Regions from separate parts of the Paenibacillus sp. GYB003 genome, predicted to be linked through region 1. Evidence: riboswitches for the same ligand, from Rfam matches in the RefSeq annotation. Region 1 holds a riboswitch; each other region holds the start of a gene.

Region 1 (3,672 bases):
CAAGTTCGACCGCATTTCGGCACTCGGCGGAACAGACGATTCGCTGCTCGTGACGGTCGACGATTTGAAGCGGATTTATCCGGATCGGATCCGAGAATTGACCGACGTCAAAAACCGATCGGCCATCGGGCCGGAGACGATCGCGAAAATCGGAGACAAGCCCGTCCTGTATCTCGACGACTTGGACGACGATATGGAAATTACCGTTACGGTGCCCGGCAAAATCGTATATGCTTCGGGAGGAACGGTTTCGGAACAAAATTCGCGAAGCTTGCTTGCAAACGACGATCGCGTCGTGATCGTCTACGATCCCTCCAACGGAATGTCGGCCGCGGTTTGGCTAGTCGTATTGGCGGTCGTTGCCATCGTTCTATTCGTCCTTTACAGGATCGGGTTGTTCGACAACATAATGTCCGGCAGGAAAGGAGGCGGCATTCCGAATGCGCAATAAAGGACGCATGAAGCTGATCGGCTTGTTAGGCTGTTTGTGGCTCGTGTCCGGGTGCGGCGGCGGAGACAGGGAGTACGGCAAGCTGATGGCGGCCGCCGACAAGGCGATGGAAAGCTTGGACGCGGAGACGGCCGCCGCTCAGTACCGCAAAATAACCGAGATGGACCGGGAGAAGCTCGAGTACGGGGAAGGGCGGATCGCCATCGCCAAGAAGCTTTTGGCGGACGCGGAAAGCTTGAAGCTAAAGCTGGGCGAACTGAAATCGCGTGCGGAAACGGCGAAGCAGAAGCTCGCCGGACTGGATACGGGGAAAGCGACGGCGAAGGAAGTGGTCGACGTTTACCGGGAGCTGGGCCGTATTCATTCGGAGCTCGAGGCGTTTCCGACCGCGGCGTTGTTCAAAGAAACGGGCGATATGCTGACCAAGCTCGCAGGCGACGCGAAAAGCGGCAAAATCGATCCGCTCCGCAAGGAAATCGAAGACCATATGGGCAAGCTCGCGTTCGACAAGGCGGAAACCGGCACGGCGGAGCTTCGCGTATATGAAGACGGCCTGTCCGGCGTCGCAGGGAACACGGCCGCCGATTATTCGGCGAAGATCAAAGCGGAGAAGGCGAAATATATCGAGCTGCCGGCCGTATACAACCAAAGAAACGTGACGTTGCTTGAAAATGCTGCCGGTAAAATCACGTTTCTTGGCGAAGGCGTCAAAAACAACCGGCTTGCGCTGTTTTACAAATACGAAGGCCCGATCCGGTTTGCGGCCAAAACGCTCCCGCCCGCAATCCAAGCGGTGTTCGCGGACGGCAAATCCGCGAACGCGGAAAAAATGACGCTCCGCCATTACCCCGATTACGCCGTCGGCTACCAATACGTTTCCGATACGCCGACGAAGACGCTCGTCCGGCTCGATTACCGTTTCGGTCTGCAGCCGAAAGAGGAGTTTGCGAAGGTCGATATCGGTCCCGCCGGTGCGACGGACACTTTGAAGGAAGTGCTCGCTTTCCCGGACAAGGAGCTGTCGTCGTCCGCGAAAGCAACGAACGGCGGGCTGACCGTGGAAATCGGCAAAGTGAAGGCAAGCAAAAACGCGGTCGAAATTCACGGGAAGCTGACGGCCGCGGCGGACACGAAGCTGAAGGACGAGGCGAGTTTGTACGTGCCGGCCATAGACTTGCGCATAGACCGAGCGATGAACGAAAGTTTGTTCGCGGGGGTCGCGAAGGAATTCAATGTTTCGTTCGATCTGAACGGAAGCCTTTCCGCCGACGCCAAATATGCGAAGTTCCGGATAGGCGGGGTTCAGATGAACGTCGATTTGGGAACGGGAGGCGAGTATAAGCCGGACCAAGAGCTTTTGGCGCAGCAAATCGTCGTGCCCGGTCCGGATACGCAAGTGTGGGAAAGGTTCGACGATTGGGACAACCGGTTTTTGCAGGACGCCTCTGGCAATATTTACGTGAACGCCATCGGCTTTACGAGCGACTATTCGTGGACGAAGGAGGCAGCGGTTGCGTTCGGCTTGAACGGAGCGTTCAAACGGTTCGCGGCCCAAATCGGCGTCGCCAAAACGACCGTCGGAGCGGATTTCGGAACGAGCGAGCTGAAGGTGATCGGCGACGGCCGACTTCTGCAAACCGTCTCGTTCGATTCCTCCGCCCCCGCTGCGGTAAACATCGATTTGGACGTAAGCGGCATCCATACGCTGCAGTTCGCGGCGAGCCAAACGAGATCCCGCGGCGACGCCCAGACGTTGATCGTCGGGGACGGGGTTCTGTCTCCGTAAAAAGGGCGCTTCTCTTTCGGGAGCGATTTTGGTAAGATGAGAACGAGAGGAAGTCCGCGCGTAACTGGCGAATCGGTGGAGTACCACGAGGGAGCGCGCGGAAAACGGACATACCGCTCGCCTGGGTAAAGTGTCCGGAGCTGCCGCCTGCGCGGTCGCTTCGGATGCTTTTTCTTTGTTCGTGTAACAGGAGGGATGGGCATGGGGATTTGGATGCATGCGAAGGAAGCCGCCGATCGGGTGCGCGAGGAAGTCGCGGCGGAAGCGGCGGCGCTGCGGGCGGAAGGGATCGTCCCGAAGGTAGCCGTTCTGCTCGTGGGCGGGGATCCGGCATCGGCGTATTACGCGGAATCGAAGCGGAAAATCGCGGCCAGGCTCGGCGTCGAATACGAGCTGCGCGCCTTGCCGCGGACGGCGACGGAGGAGCAGGCGATCGCGGTCGTCGCGGCGTGGAGCCGGGACCCGGCGGTGCACGGCATTATGGTCGAGCTGCCGCTGCCGTCGCATCTATCCGCTTCGAAGGTGTCGGCGGCGATCGACCCGCTCAAGGACGTGGACGGCGTGACGCCGGCGAACAAGCTGGCGGTCGTCGCGGGGGAGCCCGGGCTGTACCCGGCGACGCCGCAGTCGTGCATCCGCCTGCTGCACGCTTACGGGCATTCGCCGGAAGGGAAGCACGTCGCGCTCGTCGGGCGGGGACAGACGGTCGGCCTGCCGCTGTTCCATATGCTGCAGCGCGAGCAGGCTACCGTCACCGTCTGTCATTCCCGGACGGCCGATCTGCGGCGGCACGTGGCCGCCGCCGACATCGTCATCGCCGCGGTCGGCCGGGCCGGGCTGCTGACGAAGGACATGTTCCGCAGCGGGTCTGTCGTCGTCGACGCCGGCATTAACGAGACGCCGGACGGCGGCATCGCGGGCGACGTCGCGCCGGACGCGATCGAAACGGCCGCGGCCGTTTCGCCGGTGCCGGGAGGCGTCGGCACATTGACGACCGCGCTGCTGTTCGCGAACGCGATGAAGGCGATTCGCCTGCAGCGGCAGGCGGCGAAAGGGGAGAAGCGAGAATGACGAAGCAGGCGATGTTCGACCGGACGATCCGGTCGTTTCTGGACGAAGCGTCGGCGGCGACGCCTACGCCGGGCGGCGGGAGCGTGGCCGCGCTCGTCGGGGCGCTCGGAGCGTCGATGGTATCGATGGCCGCCCGTTTTACGCAAGGGGCGAAATACGCCGAAGCGGAGCCGGCGATGAATGAGGCGGCAGCCCGGCTGCGGGACTGGACCCGCGACTGCGAAGATATGCTCGAGGCGGATATCGTCTCCTTCGAGCGCTATATGGCGGCGCTGAAGCTGCCGAAGGCGACCGAGGAGGAGAAGCGCGTCCGCTCGGACGCGCTGCGCGAAGCGGCGCTGCAGGCGATCGAGGTGCCGCTCGG
Region 2 (3,672 bases), on a different contig from region 1:
GCGGGCATTACGCATATTTTGGCGGAAGGGTACGAATCGACGGAAGGGATCGGACTCGCCGTCATGAACAGGCTGAACAAAGCGGCGGGGCATCGGATCGTCCGAGTGCGCTGACGTTCGATTGTTGAATGTTTCCGGGATTGTCCGCATATGTTGGTTAAGAACAAGCGGACATGGGGGAGATCGAATGGCAGCAGCTTCGGCTGAGACGGGGCAACTGATTACGATTGTCGTCATGGCCATCGCGCTCGGGATGGATGCTTTTTCGCTCGGAATCGGCATCGGACTGAGAGGCATTCGGCTGCTCGATATACTCAAGATCAGTTTCGTCATCGGATTGTTTCATATCCTTATGCCGCTGATCGGCATGTTTATGGGCCATTACGTCGGTACGCTGCTCGGCAACGTAGCGACGATTACGGGCGGCGCGCTGCTCGTTCTGCTCGGCGCGCATATGATTTTCAGCTCCTTGAAAGGGCCGGAAATGCGGCCGTTCGACCATCGCACGCTTTGGGGGCTTTTGTTTTTCGCCCTTAGCGTCAGCGTCGATTCGATGTCGGTCGGCGTCTCGCTCGGCATGTTTTCGACCGATTTGGCGTTTACGGTCCTGATGTTCGGAGGGGCCGGCGGCCTCATGTCCGTGGGCGGCCTGCTGCTCGGCCGCAGAGCCGGATCGTGGGTCGGCGAATACGGCGAAGCGGTCGGGGGCGTCATTTTGCTTGCGTTCGGCATTCGCTTTTTGATATAAAACCGTCGTTGAGGTACAATAGAACCATAAAGGCGGACGGCGCTGCGACTGGCATGCCGGCCGGCAATCCGACTCACATTCTCGATTTACGGGAGGTTCGGATGTACGAACGCATTTTATTCGTATGTACGGGAAACACGTGCCGCAGTCCGATGGCGGAAGGCATATTTCGCCAACTGGCGGCGCAGGAAGGGTTGAACGCGACCGCCCGGTCGGCGGGCGTCTCCGCCTGGGACGGTTCGCCGATTTCGAAGCATTCGGCGGACATTTTGCAGGCGAAGGGCATTACCGACAAGCGGACGTCCAGCTCGGTCACGAAAGAGACGGTCGAGTGGGCCGACCTGATTTTGACGATGACGATGGGACATAAAGAACTGCTGATCCGGCGATTCCCGGACGCTATCGATACGATCTATACGCTTAAAGAGTTCGCCGAGGACGATCCGGCCATCGCCGATATGATCGCGCTGCGGCATAAGCTCCATTCGGAGCTGCAAATCAAGCGGGCGCTCGGCGAGCCGATCACCGAGGCGGAGCAGGAGCGGGCGCGGCAAGCGGACGCCGCTCTTCCGGGCTTCGACATCGCCGATCCGTTCGGAGGCGACCGCCGATCGTACGAAAAAAGCGCCGACGAGATCGAAACGTACGTGCGCAAGCTGATCCGCAAGCTTAGAACGCCGCCGGCCGAGTAGGCGGAGAATGCGCGGGCCCGGTTTGCGGGTATCGTCTTTACAGCGCAAATCGAATGCGTTATGATGAGATTATCAATAACGACTCGATGTAACTGGCGACAAGTGGGCGTAACCACAATGGAGCATCGAGGCATACGGCCGGTCGCCTGGGCAAAGAGCAGCAGCGTTTTTCGAATCGAAAGACGCGCGCCATGCTCTTTTTTCGTTTCAAGGCGGGTATACTAAGCTCATTCGGAAGCGGAGGGGAACTCTATGAAAATCGCCATCGGGGCGGACCATGCAGGCTTTCGGCTGAAGGACGACATCGCGGAGGCGCTGCGCGCCGCGGGACACGAGGTGGAGGATTTCGGCTGCAATTGCGCCGATTCCATCGATTACCCCGACTATGCGATTCCGGTATGCGAGAAGGTGGCGTCCGGCGAAGCGGATCGGGGCATTCTCATATGCGGCACCGGGATCGGCATGTCGATCGCCGCGAACAAAATACCGGGCATCCGCTGCGCGCTCGTGCACGACTTATTTTCGGCGAAGGCGACGCGCGAGCATAACGACACGAACGTGCTGGCCATGGGCGAACGCGTCATCGGCCCCGGGCTCGCGCTGGAAATCGCCAAAGTATGGATCGAGACGGAATTTTCGCAAGGGCCGCGGCACCAAAACCGGATCGACAAAATCAAGCGGCTGGAAGACAAATACGCCATTCATCCTTGATGAAGAGGTTGCGAACGTAACGGCGATCGCGAAAGGAGCGGTCCGGCATGGACAACGATACGTTAGGCCGCGGCGGCGGCGGCCGCGATACGGGCGGCCTCGAAGGCGGCAATGCCCTTAACGAAGCGTACGCCATACCCGAACCGGATACGCCCGACCTGGACCGGATCGGCGCCGACGTGCGGAAGGTGCTGCGCGAGCTGGTCGATATCGGCAAAGTGGCGCCCGGCCACATTATCGTCATCGGGACAAGCACCAGCGAGGTAATCGGCCGGCATATCGGCACGGCGGGAACGGAACAGGTGGCCGCGCGCATTTTTCAGGCGGTGAACGACGTTCGCGAACAGGTCGGATTTTTTCCGGCGTTTCAATGCTGCGAGCATTTAAATCGGGCGCTTGTCGTCGAACGGGAGCTGCTCGGCCGCTATCCGCTGTTGGAGGAAGTATCCGTCGTCCCGGTCCGCAAAGCGGGCGGTTCGATGGCCGCTTACGCCTACCGGCATTTGCCGGACGCTTGCGTCGTCGAATCGATCGCCGCCCACGCCGGACTCGATATCGGGGACACGCTGATCGGCATGCACTTGCGGCGGGTCGCCGTGCCGGCCAGGCCGTCGGTGCGAACGATCGGCCGGGCGCACGTCAATATGGCGTATACGCGCCCGAAGCTGATCGGCGGCGCCAGGGCCGTTTACGCGAAGGAAGCGGCCGAAGCGGAGGGCTCTTGCGATTGAACGGCAAAGCCGGGGCAAGGGGAACGTGTATTTGCCCCCTTCGGCGATGCGAGGGAAATGCAGTTTGCGAAATGATAAAACGAGCGGGAGGAACCGAATCTTATGGAACATTTGCGTAAATCCGATCCGAAATTGGTGGAGGCTCTCGGCTTGGAGCTGAACCGCCAACGCGACAAAATCGAGCTGATCGCGTCCGAAAACTTCGTCAGCCAAGCGGTGCTGGAAGCGATGGGCACCGTCCTAACGAATAAATACGCCGAAGGGTATCCGGGCAAACGGTATTACGGCGGCTGCGAATACGTCGACATCGTCGAGGATATCGCCCGCGACCGGGCGAAGCAGCTGTTCGGCGCCGAGCACGTGAACGTGCAGCCGCACTCCGGCGCGCAGGCGAACCTGGCGGTCTATCTCGCCGCTCTGAAGCCGGGCGATACGGTGCTCGGCATGAACCTGGCGCACGGCGGACATTTGACGCACGGCAGCCCGGTCAACGCTTCCGGCATTTTGTACAACTTCGTCGCTTACGGGGTCAGCGAAACCGATTCGCGCATCGATTACGACGAAGTGCGCAAAGCGGCGTTCAAGCATCGTCCGCGGATGATCGTGGCCGGAGCCAGCGCCTATCCGCGCTTGATCGACTTCGAAGCGCTTGCCGCGATCGCGAACGACGTAGGCGCCTTGTTCATGGTCGATATGGCGCATATCGCCGGATTGGTGGCGGCCGGACTGCATCCGAATCCGGTGCCTCACGCCCACTTCGTAACGACGACGACGCACAAGACGCTGCGCG
Region 3 (3,672 bases), on a different contig from region 1:
GGGCTGACTCAACACAGCCGGCTCATAGGGGCCGGCTGTATGTTTTTTTAACTTATATTTTTTCCGATAAAAAAAGGTTTATTTAGTGTGTGACACTAAATTAAGATCTAGTGGTGCCAAGGGATAATCAGGTAGAGAAAACAAATTAGCCAAGACGAAGTTCCGCTACGTTTGATCATGCCGGACTGGGTAAGCAGAAGAGAGAAGTCGAAACGATCCCGAAAGTTTTGTATTTTTTTGGAATTCCAGTTCAAATCTATGAATGTTCATGGGTTTTCCAATATTTTGGTATGGACTGCTTAGGTCATGATTTTTCCCTAAACTTAAATTAAACTGGAGGAATAGTTATGAGTTTACAGCAAAGATTTAATAGAGGCGAGGTTATAGAGTTTGGAAAGCCAACATTAGTGCTTGCCTCTGCATCGTCTAGGCGCACAAAGCAACTGGCAAAATTTGGACTTGACTTTGTGCAAATTGTAAGCACATTTGACGATAGCTCTGTTAACTACAACTTTCCTCACACTGGTGTCAGTATTGACCAAGCAAAAAGTTACTCCGCAACAATGGCGCTCGAAAAATTAAAACCATTTATAGAAAAAATCAAAAACGGTGCAGTGGTGGCTGCAGATACTATCATTTTTTGCAGTGGCAGAATAATCGAAAAGCCTATCACAAAAGAGCGCTGCCGCGAGCAGCATGAGTTTATCAGCGGCAAAACAGTCAGCAGATGCAATGCTTTGGCAGTTTATTATGACGGGCGAACGCTTAGCGAGGTTACGATTGGCGATGTGCTAATCGCGCCTTTGCCAAAACAAGTGATTGAAGAAATTGCAAACGAAAGCGAAACCCTAAACTGTGCAGGCTACAATCGCGGTGGCGCAATTGCACCATATGTGCTAACCGATGCACCGCGCACTGGCGGCATTGAAGTGCCAGTGGTTTTAGATTTGTTAAGCAAGCTTGGTTTCGCTCAAGAGCAAGCCAGCCAGCAAAGCTAAGAGACATGGCCGTATTGGTGAAGCTCAGAATCGTCCGAGGTTGGTGAAGGAAAAACCACACACATATCAAAAAGAAAAATCGATAAAATCATGGATCTTCTCGTACTGCAGCGCGCCGGGCAATCCCTTTGCGCCAACTTTGGCGCCGCGGTCGAACAGTTGCTGTTCAAATGGATGTCATTAATGGTCGGGGCATTTACGGTAACCTCCCGACAGCGGGCGGTTTTTCGCTACTCCCATTCTTTAGAACGGCCCGCGATGTTATAATGGGGCTAACGTTTTGGAACCGGAACAGGAAGAACATGCGGGGAGGGATACGATGGAGAAGCCAAGCGAGAGAGCCCCCCTATACCTCTAACGCATAAGAAACGGCCTGCTCTCTCGTCATTCCTCTTCCAATCGCAATGGCCTCGTTAAACGGCTCATCGCCGCATTCTAGTCTGCAGGTTCGTTTCGCCTGTTCGTAAATCAATTGAAACTGGGGCTGAGCCGCGGAGCCAAGCTTCGCTCGTAATTTCTCAGAGACTCCGATAAGCGTAGCGGCCGCCCGGTATTCTTCCAGCCCGCACAACGAGCTTACTAGTCCCTCGACTCCTCGATCAAAGGAACCACGTTCCTGAGTGATCATCATCAACACAAGACAGATTTGAAATGTCCTTTCAGCGCAAAACCGCTGGGGTTGTGATGGCTTACAATATTGATGCTGCAGGAACCGTAATGAGTTCACTCTTTGATTTATTAAAGTGACGGGCAGTTTAGTTCCCATATGCACATTTTAATTTCTGGTAAAAACAGTATTGAAAATGTTGGAATCGTCTGATAATATTGGATTGTATTAAAATATGTGTGACTGGCGTAACGTAGGTAACTACGGGGGAGCGCATATTTCATAAGCCGTACGCCTGGGCAAAGTATTTGATCTTAGATCAGATGCTTTTTTTATTTCAATTATTGAAGGGTCAGGTGGACTTACATGATATCCAAAGAAACTATTCAAAAAAACCTAATGAACTGTCTCGATGACACCTCATTTCTGAATGTACCTGGGTTCAGAAGAGGTAAAGTTCGCGACACATATGATCTGGGTGATTCTCTAATCCTTATCACCACAGACCGCCAAAGCGCATTTGACAGGGTCCTTGCCAACATTCCGTTTAAAGGCCAAGTATTAAACCAGATTAGCGCTTTTTGGTTTGAAAATACCTCGGATATAGTAAGTAACCACGTTATAAAAATCCCGGACCCGAATGTTACTATAGGAAAAAAATGCAAGGTAATTCCTGTCGAATTTGTAATGCGAGCCTATCTTACGGGCTCGACTGATACCTCGGCTTGGGTCCAATACTCACAAGGTATCCGAGACATATGTGGCAACATCCTACCTGATGGAATGAAGAAAAACCAGAAGTTCGAGAAACCGATCCTGACTCCGACAACGAAATCAGCAGCACATGACGAATCGATTTCGGCTGCTCAAATCGTCCACGAAGGCCTAATCGACAAAGAGACCTGGGGGTATTTGCAAAAAATCGTGTTCTCGCTCTTTGCCAGGGGCACAGAGATCGCAGCTAGGAACGGATTAATCCTTGTAGATACCAAATATGAATTCGGTATTGATGACAAAGGAGAGATTCTTCTCATCGACGAGATACATACACCCGATTCTTCCCGCTACTGGATTAAAGAGACATTCGAATCGAGGTTAGCCGAGGGCAAAGAACCGGAGAATATCGACAAAGAATTCTTGCGACTTTGGTTCAGAGAGCATTGCGACCCTTATAAAGATAAAATCCTCCCATCCGCACCTGATGACCTTGTCATTGAACTGTCGCATCGCTATATCCGCCTCTTCGAAATGATCACCGGCAAGGAATTTGCCGTCGATTGCACGCATTCTGTAAAGGAGCGGCTTAAAAAGAATTTAAATGCTTATCTTATCTAAGCGACATTAACCAGACGGGGCGTAATTCGAAATTTCGGTGCGCCACTCGCAGACAGTTTGAATACGTTTATGGAAGCCGTAGCTGACAAAGGAGAACGAAGCAATGAAAAAGTACATACTCTTCGATCATGATGGTGTTCTGGTTGATACTGAATTCTGGTATTACAAAGCGGGAGAACGCGCTCTAGCTGACATTGGATTTACCTTGGATAAAGATCAATACCTCCGCGACATGACTCAGTCGTTGGGTACTTGGGCCCAAGCTAAGGCAGCAGGTATTGATGAACAGACCATCAACAAGCAGCGCGAGGTCCGCAACGCCTATTATCAGGAATATCTAAGAACAGAAGCCATAGAGATTGAAGGCGTAGTTGAAACTCTAGCCGAACTGTCAAAGTACGTCCGCATGGCCATCGTGACGACTGCAAAACGTGTGGATTTCGAGCTTATTCATGAAAAGCGTCAGATTAGACGATTCATGGAATTCGTCCTTGTTTGAGAAGACTACGAGCGCACCAAGCCACACCCAGAACCATACTTGACCGGCCTAAAGCGCTTCGGAGCAACCAAAGAAGAGGCCCTGGTTGTAGAGGACTCAAACAGGGGGTTGAACTCAGCCGTGGCAGCTGGTATTGACTGTGCTATTGTATTGTCCATAACGACTTCACAAAAACACATGACTTCTCACAGGCTAGCTATCGAATCAAGACACTGATTAACCTGAGAGAGTAG
Region 4 (3,672 bases), on a different contig from region 1:
TAATTTGCATCCAAGATTTTTTTCATACCATTCTACTGACATTACCCCCGTAATATGGATTAATTGTCCTGGCAGCCGATCGACTCGCCGACTGCTTTTTTTTATGGCTGCCATACTTCCCACATATTCCCGTCAGGATCATAAAACTGAAGGTTTGGTCCACATGTTATCCGAATGTCCCCTTCGATGTTCACTCCGTTTTCCTTAAAACGGTTGAAAAGGTCTTGGATGCGTGGAGTTATGAAACACCCAACTGCTTTGCGTTTACCATCATTGCCGGTAAAGCCTAACCGGCCACCTTCCGGCCTTGATTCGAGAAGGAATATGGCAGGAACCGGCCCTGTTGGACCGTGAGGCTTGCCATTACGATCAGGAAATCTCAGGATCGCACCAGTCATATCAGGTTCCAACTTATCGCCTGCTCTGAGTTTGCAACCTAAATTTGCTTCATACCACTGAACAGCCTTGTAGACATCACTGACCGGGACATATATACAAGTCATGCCTATAATGTCCTCTATGTTTTCCTTTGACTTTGTTTCTTCGTGAATCTGCATTTCCCATTTCTCCCTTCTCGTTTCAATTCGTGCAATAGAAGCAGTCACCCAATTTTTGTGACTTACAGTTATTTTGATGCCACAGAATGTCGCAAACCTGACTAGTTTCGTGTTGTTTTTCTAGGGGTATGCGTTATGAGTTATTTTCAGGCTAGGTTAATTCCAGGAGTATATGTTTTGCATAAGAATCCCAGTCTGCTTCTTCCGTGTTTATTTCTAAAGTGGGAATTAGCGATTGTTTAGCACACATACGAAGCTTCTCCTGATCGTCTAAAAACTTCTGACATGCCTCTGTTACCGTTGGGTGGTTTTCCATCACATACGATTTCCAAGCTTCGCCCCGGCTTTCAATAAATCTAGGCTCTACAGCTTCTTGGGATAAGGTTAGGAGTACACATGGTGCATTCAGCCTCGATAGACGTTTTTCCAGCATTTCAATTTTTGCAGAATTTATAAAGGCCGCTCGATGATTTATACTGAACCTCTCCAACAAATAAAATATACCGTTTGATGGTTTCGTATGACCAAGTGACTCAAACCATTCGAATTGTTGTTCGAGATAATCAACATGACGATTTAAAAGCTGAATATGTTCATCCTTGTCCATGGTTCTCAAGACACCCTTGTATGAATGCAGAACTTGCGAGTAGCGTTCACTTATTGCAATTATCGTCTTTTCGCTATTGTGTATTTGGCTGTGTAATCTCTTTATTGCAGAAAATACCGATGTTTTTCCTGCGGTAGACAACCCTTCAATAATGACTCCTCGAATCATCCTTCACCTCTTCATCTTGTTTCCGTATCCACGCAACAAGAACGCCGGTAAACCGCGCGCATTAGCTTTTTTCACTTTCGGCTCTTTTTTATTCAAACTCCAAACGATTCGTTCCACCTTGGCACGGTTCTATACTGTCTGAAATAGCTGTGCAAAGCTTTATATCGGTTTATCGTTGGGCATGAACACAGTAGTCAAATTTCCGGTCCGATAATACGGATAATCCATCATCTTTTGAACCTTTTTCGCCACATCCGCATTCGTTAAAGATTCAACAAAATATAAACCTAAATCAATAGACGCTGAGACACCGCCTCCCGTTAAAGTATCTCCATCCCGTACAATACGGGCTTTAACAACCTCTGAGCAATAAGGAGTCAACAATTCATAAGCGGAGGGATTCGTTGTCGCCATTTTCCCATGTAAGAATCCTGCAGCTCCCAAAAGCAATGCACCTGTACAGACAGATACTTTGTACTGTACAGCGCTCCCACTTTTGATCCATGAAACAAATTCCGTATCATATCTCAGTTCTCTTGCGGGCATTCCACCGGGAATAAATAATAAGTCATATCCGGATAGGTCTGGGCAAACATGCTTTATTTTTATTGTCATACCCCGATCGTCTGTAATCTCTTCTTTGTTTGCACAAAGATCCCATGTTACTCCTTCTTTGACTTTTAAAATTTTTAACCAAGATACAGCATCGTAAAATCCAACAAAATCTAACGTTGTCATCTTGTCAAACAGAATGAAAGCTATCTTCAATCCCTAAGCACCTGACCTTTCATCAATTGAAATAAAAAAAGCATCTGATTTAAGATCAGATACTTGCCCAGGCGTACGGCTTATGAATATGTGCTTCCTCGTAGTTACCTACGTTACGCCAGTTACACATACTTGAATACAAATTAATAATATCAGTCAATTCCAAAAACTTCAATGCGATTTATAGTATTGTAACCGGTTTAAGTTCATAACTTAAATGTCGTATTTTCCAATTTTGACACTATTCTGCCCGTTCGTAGCGAGGCCGCCGATCGAGCCGACGGCAGCTTCGTCATGTTTATTGAGCTCTTGTACCCGTTTAGTTCAATGGTTTTCAACACTTTCAGTCCAAGGAACGATCGGACTTCGAATCTTTCCCAAAGACCTATCGCTATTTCGTATACCTCAACGATACAATGTGATGGATCCCGATTTTCTTTGCCCGGTTCATTGGTATTTGCCTGCGTTTGTATTCTTCAAAACCTAATTTATTATAGAGTTTCATGGCCGGAATATTGGTATCGGCGACTTCTTCAATCAAGTAAACCTTGTAAGGAGTATGCTCAAGGATATGACGAATCAATTGCGAAGCAACGCCTTGCCCCCTGAATGCGGAGGCCGTCCCTACAAATTCGATGGAGCCTACACCGGTTGACGGATGAGCAAAGGCGGTTTCAAATTCCTTTTTCAAAAAAATACCGGCCAAAGTGCCTTTATAAAAGCCTAAATGCTTGCGAAGTTCCGTTATATCCAGTTTAACCGAATGTGATGTTGCATCCGTGCAGGCAGCCATTCCGACCACTTGCCCCTTGTATAAAGCCACATAAAATTGATCCGGAACGAACATATGGGCGAACGCCGCAGCGATTTTTTTCGGATCCTTGGAGAAAAAACCAAGCCATTGTGCGAAACCCTCCGCGAATATTTCTGACATTCCTCGCCTCACATCAAATTCGGCTTGATCGGCTCTAACCAAGTTAAGCATGATGGGTCACTCCCTTTCTTTAAATAGAAACGCGGTGAGGATCGAGGGCGAGGGCATGGTAAAGCTGCTCTTTAGCAATACTTTCATCTCAGCCAAACCTTGAATCGATGCAAAAAAATAGACGGCCATCTCCCGCGCATCACCGGGGTGAAATTCCCCGAGCTGCTGACCCTTACGAATGAGCTGTGCCGTAGAATCAAGCAGCCTGGCATTTACCCGGAGGATCTCGTCATACGGTTCGGAGTCTGCGGCAGCTCCGGCTAATAGCGATTGATTGAGAAGGATCAGCAGATTGGCCAGTTCTTCCCCATCGATCAAGTCGGTGTACACTTCGTCGACGAACTGTGCGATTACCTTTTTGGGGGATTGATCGGATTCGAAGCGAGTACTATGGCGTTTCAATCCTTCAACCGCGTAGGCAACCAATTCGTGAAACAACTGATCCTTCGTTTTGTAATGACGATACAGCAGCCCAATACTAATGCCGGCCGCATCCGCGATATTTTGAACATTCGTCGAGCCGAAGCCTTGACGAACAAATAACCGCATCGCAGCGGAATGGATTTTTTCCCTGGTGGCATTGCGCA

Evidence for each region. A riboswitch is a leader RNA that binds a small molecule or an ion and turns the genes downstream of it on or off. The one in region 1 is predicted to bind ZMP and ZTP.
Region 2: it holds a riboswitch for ZMP and ZTP, as region 1 does, so the genes downstream of both, rpiB (ribose 5-phosphate isomerase B) here and PV407_RS20200 (bifunctional 5,10-methylenetetrahydrofolate dehydrogenase/5,10-methenyltetrahydrofolate cyclohydrolase) in region 1, are expected to answer to the same signal.
Region 3: it holds a riboswitch for ZMP and ZTP, as region 1 does, so the genes downstream of both, PV407_RS03435 (phosphoribosylaminoimidazolesuccinocarboxamide synthase) here and PV407_RS20200 (bifunctional 5,10-methylenetetrahydrofolate dehydrogenase/5,10-methenyltetrahydrofolate cyclohydrolase) in region 1, are expected to answer to the same signal.
Region 4: it holds a riboswitch for ZMP and ZTP, as region 1 does, so the genes downstream of both, PV407_RS09985 (DJ-1/PfpI family protein) here and PV407_RS20200 (bifunctional 5,10-methylenetetrahydrofolate dehydrogenase/5,10-methenyltetrahydrofolate cyclohydrolase) in region 1, are expected to answer to the same signal.

Annotation. Positions count from the first base shown of each region.
Region 1 covers NZ_JARBDC010000064.1:31,827-35,498, forward strand. Annotated here, with positions in the region: gene PV407_RS20190 (hypothetical protein) at 1-451, shown strand, start outside; gene PV407_RS20195 (NPCBM/NEW2 domain-containing protein) at 441-2,237, shown strand; ZMP/ZTP riboswitch at 2,288-2,371, shown strand; gene PV407_RS20200 (bifunctional 5,10-methylenetetrahydrofolate dehydrogenase/5,10-methenyltetrahydrofolate cyclohydrolase) at 2,439-3,308, shown strand; gene PV407_RS20205 (cyclodeaminase/cyclohydrolase family protein) at 3,305-3,672, shown strand, end outside.
Region 2 covers NZ_JARBDC010000055.1:3,664-7,335, forward strand. Annotated here, with positions in the region: gene PV407_RS18285 (L-threonylcarbamoyladenylate synthase) at 1-114, shown strand, start outside; gene PV407_RS18290 (manganese efflux pump MntP) at 188-748, shown strand; gene PV407_RS18295 (low molecular weight protein arginine phosphatase) at 850-1,440, shown strand; ZMP/ZTP riboswitch at 1,519-1,599, shown strand; gene rpiB (ribose 5-phosphate isomerase B) at 1,693-2,151, shown strand; gene PV407_RS18305 (TIGR01440 family protein) at 2,199-2,882, shown strand; gene glyA (serine hydroxymethyltransferase) at 2,985-3,672, shown strand, end outside.
Region 3 covers NZ_JARBDC010000003.1:198,322-201,993, forward strand. Annotated here, with positions in the region: gene PV407_RS03430 (Maf family protein) at 348-998, shown strand; ZMP/ZTP riboswitch at 1,835-1,913, shown strand; gene PV407_RS03435 (phosphoribosylaminoimidazolesuccinocarboxamide synthase) at 1,972-2,940, shown strand; partial or broken gene PV407_RS03440 (HAD family hydrolase) at 3,044-3,655, shown strand.
Region 4 covers NZ_JARBDC010000026.1:30,428-34,099, forward strand. Annotated here, with positions in the region: gene PV407_RS09975 (VOC family protein) at 102-557, opposite strand; gene PV407_RS09980 (hypothetical protein) at 709-1,332, opposite strand; gene PV407_RS09985 (DJ-1/PfpI family protein) at 1,492-2,100, opposite strand; ZMP/ZTP riboswitch at 2,159-2,236, opposite strand; gene PV407_RS09990 (GNAT family N-acetyltransferase) at 2,492-3,085, opposite strand; gene PV407_RS09995 (TetR/AcrR family transcriptional regulator) at 3,092-3,672, opposite strand, start outside.